2 regions of the Psychrobacillus sp. FSL K6-2843 genome follow, and region 2 is predicted to be linked to the other one. Evidence: predicted binding sites of a transcription regulator. Region 2 holds the regulator's gene; the other holds the start of a gene.
What was found. The regulator CtsR, encoded in region 2, represses protease genes until heat stress. The targets are predictions, from matches to a motif close to ATGGTCAATAAAGGTCAAACA.

Region 1: the regulator CtsR is predicted to act here: its motif matches at 1,296-1,316, upstream of clpP (ATP-dependent Clp endopeptidase proteolytic subunit ClpP).

The regions. Positions count from the first base shown of each region.
Region 1 covers NZ_CP152021.1:3,043,249-3,046,642, forward strand. The annotation lists gene MKY94_RS15395 (catalase family peroxidase) at 122-1,063, shown strand; tRNA gene MKY94_RS15400 (tRNA-Arg) at 1,162-1,233, opposite strand; gene clpP (ATP-dependent Clp endopeptidase proteolytic subunit ClpP) at 1,409-2,005, shown strand; gene MKY94_RS15410 (hypothetical protein) at 2,077-2,361, shown strand; gene MKY94_RS15415 (HPr family phosphocarrier protein) at 3,118-3,375, opposite strand.
Region 2 covers NZ_CP152021.1:3,997,808-4,001,201, forward strand. The annotation lists gene MKY94_RS20515 (ATP-dependent Clp protease ATP-binding subunit) at 1-125, opposite strand, end outside; gene MKY94_RS20520 (protein arginine kinase) at 122-1,219, opposite strand; gene MKY94_RS20525 (UvrB/UvrC motif-containing protein) at 1,209-1,751, opposite strand; gene MKY94_RS20530 (CtsR family transcriptional regulator) at 1,767-2,240, opposite strand; gene MKY94_RS20535 (GNAT family N-acetyltransferase) at 2,407-2,865, opposite strand; gene rsgA (ribosome small subunit-dependent GTPase A) at 2,877-3,394, opposite strand, start outside.

The DNA of each region.
Region 1 (3,394 bases), 950 kb from region 2:
TCATTATATGCGAAAACTATCTTATTAATTTTCAAAGGGAGATGTCTTCCCGTTTTGTGGGTTTAATATAGGAAAAGAGTGGTAATGATGAATAGACTGCAATAAAAAAGGAGGTAAAAACATGGAACAAATACATAAAGAGGATTTAACTCCAAAGGAAGCGGTAGATGCACTCGAACAAATTCAAGGGAAATTCCCTGGAGCAAGAAGAGCCCATGCAAAGGGAGATATGTATGAAGCGGTATTTCATCCGAATGGCAATGCGGTACCTTACACTGTAGCGCCTCACCTTCATAGAGAAGCTGTCTCCGCTACCGTCCGTTTTTCCAATAGCCCGCCTAATCCTGCTTCGATAGATTATCTTACCCCGGCAAAAGGACTGGCTGTTCAATTTCAGCTAGCAGATGGCAGTATCACCAATTTAGTGAGTGCTACTGTGCCAATGTTTGTCACTAGCAGCCCTAGAGAATTTATAGATATGATCGAAATATTCACGGATGAAAAAACAGGTATCAAAACTATTGATAGAGGCCTTGCCATGGTAGAGCTGCTCTCTAAAAAATATCCACATAGCAAAAACGTTATTCAAATCATTAAAGAGCAGGCAAAACAGCCGCCAATAAGCTACGCAGAGCTCCATTATTATCCTATACATGCCTTCTATTTCGTCAATAAAGACGGTGTTCGCCAGGCGATTAAATATGAATGGGTTCCTGTTAATGAAACAAAGGACCCTGCTTTGACAAGTAAATCTCTTTCAGCTAATTATTTGACCGAGGAGCTAGATAACAGATTAAACCAGGCACCGGTCGAGTTTGACCTCGTTATCCGCTTAGCGGAGGATGGCGATAATCCAAACGATGCTACAGATATGTGGCCAGAGGAAAGAAGAAAAGTGAATATTGGTCGTTTGGAAATCAAAAATAAAATACATCATAAGGAAGACATTGTTTTTGATCCAACGATTGTACCGGAGGGCATAGAGCTAACAGATGATCCTATACTACACTTTCGTAGTGGCGCATATGCTGAATCATATGAAAGGAGAAGTAAAAATGAGTAAGGAAAATGCAGGGCATTAAAGCTCGACAAAGCATATACTTTCATATCTTGTAAATAAAAAAACACTCGAAGAATTCGAGTGTTTCTAAATGTTATGGACGCCCCTGGAGGGAATCGAACCCCCATCTCAAGAACCGGAATCTTACGTCATATCCATTAAACTACAGGGGCAAGCGACCTTTCTATTATACAAATGGAATAGGAATAATTCAAGTCAACATTTCTAAGCTTAATATTTGACCTTCCTTGACCATTCCATGTATGATAAAGTTACAACTGAGGTAGAATTTCTCAGTACACAAATAAAAATAAAAAATATAACCACCTTTGAAGGAGGCAATCCAGGATGAATTTAATTCCTACAGTTATTGAACAAACAAATCGCGGTGAGCGTGCCTATGACATCTATTCAAGATTGTTAAAAGACCGCATCATCATGCTTGGTAGTGCGATTGATGACAACGTGTCAAACTCTATCGTTGCTCAGCTTTTATTCCTAGAAGCGGAAGATCCAGAAAAGGATATCTCCATCTACATCAATAGCCCAGGCGGAAGTATTACTGCTGGTATGGCTATCTACGATACAATGCAATTCATCAAACCAGACGTACAAACTATTTGTATCGGTATGGCAGCATCAATGGGTGCTTTCTTACTTACTGCTGGAACAAAAGGAAAACGCTATGCACTTCCAAACGCAGAGGTAATGATTCACCAACCACTTGGTGGAGCTCAAGGGCAAGCAACAGAAATCGAGATCGCTGCAAAACGCATCTTGTTCTTACGCGATAAATTAAACCACATTATGTCTGAGCGCACTGGACAGCCACTTGAAGTCGTTTCAAGAGACACAGACCGCGATAACTTCATGACAGCAGAACGTGCAAAAGAATACGGTCTAATCGATCATATCATCGCACGCAGCGAAATGAAAAAAGACTAATAACACAAAAAAATCCAAGCGAGCTCCTGCTCCCTTGGATTTTTTAATAAAGCTTTTCTGTCAATTTAGTAATGAAAGGTTGTGTAACTATTCTATTTCAAATAACTTCTTTATTAATCATTCTATTTTTAGTAATCTATACCTTCAGCCTACAAAGCAAAATTAGAAAATTAGAAGAACAGCAGGACCTTCATTTTATCGGTGACGAGGATTTAGAAAAACAAATTTTAGAAATGAATAATAACGGCAGTAGCCTAGTGGAAATTGTCAAATTCGTTCGAAATGAAACAAATTTAGGGCTAGTCCCCGCAAAAAAATACGTAGATAAGATCATTAACAACGACTTTTCTTCCTAGCATAAAAGAGTTTACTTTGTATTCTCTTAAAATTGAATAATGAAGCATGACGGAAATTAGATAACTTATTTTTCCCATACGACTTTCTATTCCTACACCACCTATGATTGCAGCGTCAGGCGGCGACTCCAGTGGGATCAGTGAGGCAGATAAGACATCACAACCGCGCGCGTAAGCGACGGGTGATGGCTTATCGCTCACCCCACGGAACGCGTCCGCCTAAAGCGGAAATCTCTCCTCTCTCCTTCATTCTTTTCAAGTAACTATAAATAGTCGAGTAAGTTTTTCCACATGACTTTCTATTCCTACACCACCTGTGATTGCAGCGGCAGGCGGCGACTCCAGTGGGATCAGTGAGGCAGATAAGACATCACAACCGCGCGCGTAAGCGACGGGTGATGGTTTATCGCCCACCCCATGGAAAGCGACCGCCTAAAGCGGAAATCTCTTCTCTCTCCTTCATTCTTTTCAAGTATCTGTATAAATAGTTGAATAAGTTTTTCCACATGACTTTCTATTCCTACACAACATGTGATTGAAGCGGCAGGCGGCGACTCCAGTGGGATCCGTGAGGCAGATAAGACATCACAACCGCGCGCGTAAGCGACGGATGATGGCTTATCGCTCACCCCACGGAACGCGTCCGCCTATAGCGGAAATCTACCAACTATTAGTCATGCTTTTCAAGGAGATACATACGAATAAAAAAAGCTGCCATACAATCCTTACCGGATCATACAACAGCCTTACGATTAATTATTCTGCTTTAGAAATGAATTTAGCTAGTGATTCTACTGCTTCTGCTTCGTCAGAGCCCTCAGCACTTAAAGTGATGGTAGCACCCTTGCTTATCGCTAAGCTCATGATACCCATGATACTTTTAGCGTTTACTTTTTTATCGTCTTTTTCTAAAAACACATCTGCAATATAACGATTAGCTTCTTGTACAAATAATGCTGCTTGTCTTGCTTGAAGTCCTGATTGTAATTTTACCTCGACCTGTTGTTCCGCCATAATCCTTAGCCCCATTTCT
Region 2 (3,394 bases):
CCCTCTCGAATAAGTCCAAGTAATATATGTTCTGTTCCTATAGATTCGTGCTTTAAGCGAATAGCCTCTTCTTGAGCTAATTGTAAAACTTTTTGCGATCTTTGCGTAAATCGATTAAACATCATGCAGGTTCCTCTCCTTTTGTTTTCTCTTTTTCTCCTTTTTGCAAACGTTCCCTTAACAGCTTAGCTCGAAACATATCACGCTCCGAAGCATTTAAAGTTGTACCAGCATACTTTTGTAAAAATCCTGGCTGCATAAAAACCATACATTCATTTAAGATAGACATATCCACATCTTGAATAAGTCCAATATCTATCCCTAAGCGTACATCGGATAGGCATCTTGCTGCCTCCTCCGTTGTCATAAGACGAGCATAGGATAAGGTTCCTAACGAACGATAAAGACGATCCTCTAGTGTATTGGGAGAATGCTTTAATAGTGCATCTCGTGCTTCTCTTTCTTTTTGAATAATTTGTTCCGTAATGCTTTGAAGATCAGCAAGTATATCCTCCTCAGTCTTACCAAGTGTCGTTTGATTTGATACCTGATAAACATTGCCGAGCGCTTCACTACCCTCTCCATATATCCCTCTTACTACCATTCCAAGTCGAGAAATAATGGTTACTATTCGATTCATTTGTTTTGTTTTCGTTAATGCAGGTAAATGCATCATAACTGATGCCCTAAGTCCAGTGCCCGTATTAGTAGGGCAACTTGTTAAATATCCAAACTGTTCATCGAATGCGTAAGGTAATTCTTTTTCCAATAAGCTATCTATATTATCTGCCCGTTTATAAGCCTCTTCAATTTGGAGGCCTGGAAAAAGGCACTGGATCCTAATATGGTCCTCTTCATTTACCATGAGACTAACAGATTCATCCTCCGATAAAAGGACGGAGCCTGTATTCGGAGAATTTGCCAATTTGGGACTGATCAAATGCTTTTCTACTAACACTTGGCGTCCGAGCTCAGATACATCTTTTATCTGAATGGAGGAAAATTTCATTTGCAATGCTTCATCAGCAGCATCCAACAAAGTGGCTGAAACAGATTGGTCAATTTTATGCGCTTCGTCCTCTGTAAATGCAAGAGGGAAGCGAAATCCATTCAGATTTCTAGCCAATCGGATCCTTGTGCTCATCACAATGTCAGAATGCTCTCCTTCCCCTTCCATCCAACTAGATCTGGAATTATCTAAAAAGTTATCAACCGACATAGTGGTCGCCACCTCCTTCGGCAAGCTGTTTTTCTAGTTCTTTTACTTCATCTCTCAGCTTAGCGGCATCCTCAAATTGTTCATGCTCGACAGCATCCTTCATTTGTGTACGTATCGCTTCAATTCTTTTCTTTAAAGCTATTTTTTCACCAAGTACCCCTGGTGCTTTTCCAATATGTGTCGTATTGCCATTATGCAGACGTTTTAAAACTTGGGGTAAATGAGGACGAAAGCTTTCATAACAAGAAGCGCATCCAAACTTACCTTCCTCTAAGAACCTCTCAATAGACCAGCCACATTCATTACATTCAAGTGTTTTCTGTTGTTTTTGTTGAACCATCTGCTGATCCGCGTGGTTAAACCAATTAGATAGAAGCTGATGGAGAGATAATGGGTCTTGTTTATATTCAACATAAAACGGGTGTAGGCTATTTGCACAAACCTCACAATAATGTCGTTCAAAGTGTTCTCCGTTATGCACCTGTGTAACCGTCACTTTGGCCGGTCTTTGCTTACAATTTTCACAAATCACTTTTCAACACCCCGTTCATTTTTCACTTTTTTCATATTTTAACGTTAATAGCATCGCACAAAGTATTCTTGCTCTTAGATCGTCTCTTGCAGGCAGTGGGATGGCTAAAGTCGTTCTGGCTAAGGCTGCTAAAATAATTTTTGCTTCTCGCTTAGTTATCACTTCTTCATCCAATAATCTAAATACAATATCTTCTGTCGCGGACTCAGACGCCCCGGCTTCCAGACTTTGTATTATATGCTCAATCAATTCAGCTTTTGTATGGGCCCGAACGCGGAGGATTCGAATATACCCACCACCACCTCGCTTACTTTCCACCAAATAACCACGGTCCTGTGTAAATCGAGTGTTTATAACATAATTTATTTGCGAGGGAACACAGTGAAATTTTTCAGCGATTTCACTTCTCTTTATTTCAATCTGCCCTCTACTTTCTTCTTCGATAATTGACTTCAAATAACCTTCAATAATGTCAGATATATTTCTCATCTTCTCTCACCTCTTCTCATTAAAACTGACTTTGACTATATTTGACTATATTATATAGCGAAATTTTTTTATGTGCAATTGATATGCCTAACATAAAAACAACAAAAAAACTACCAACATTTATTGTCAGTAGTTTTAGGTTGTATCAAAATGTAAACTTATATTCTTATATTTGTGAATTGTATTTGAGTTGTGTAATAAAAAAATTAGGCTCTACTTCAATGTCCTTTATTTTGGAAAAGTTGTGTCTTTCGTACAAAGTAAGCGCCGGTTTATTTTTTGCACCAGTAGTTACTATAACACTTACACTATCAGGAGCGAGGTCCAATACGTATTTTAACAGCTCAGTAGCTATTCCCTTCCTGAAATGATTAGGGTGGACAATTAGCCTACAGATATCCATTTCATCTCCATTAATTTCATATGAAATAAAACCAAGCAGTTGTTCCTTTTCATACTTTCCTATATAAATTTCTTTAGAAGCTTTAATATCCTCTGTAGTTTCCTTAAGCTGCGGAATGCCATCAAAACCGATAATCTCCGCTTCCTTTCGATAAGCCGGAAGCTGTACTTCAAGCATTTCTTCTGCTACAGATTGATTGTGATGATCAAGTAATAAAATCATTGAGTACCTCTTTAAACTTTTCTTTTTTTATTGTTTTTTTGGGCTTTAGCTAATTGCTTCCATTTATCTCGCTCTGTTTTTTGTGCAGCCAAGTCGTTTTTACGTTCCATATGGGCTAGTTCACGTAATAATTTTACATAGCTCCTATAACGATCCTCTTTAAGCACACCAGAACGAATAGCCTCCTGAATCGTACAGCCAGGCTCTTTTTTATGCTGACAGTCTCTAAATCGACACTGCATTGCAAGCTCTTCTATATCTTGGAAGCTGTTGCTAATCCCCTCGCTTGAATCCCATAGCTGAAATTCTCTCATCCCTGGTGTATCTATCAATAGCCCTCCTCCAGGTAACAAAGAAAGCTCTCTATGAGTTGTTGTGTGACGCCCCTTACTATCATCCTCTCGAATGTCACTAACCGCCATCACTTCTTCTCCTGATAGAGCATTTATCAAGGAGGATTTACCTACACCTGAAGAGCCAAGTAATGCACCTGTCTTCCCTTCGCCAAGAAGAGCGGCCAAGTCTTCTA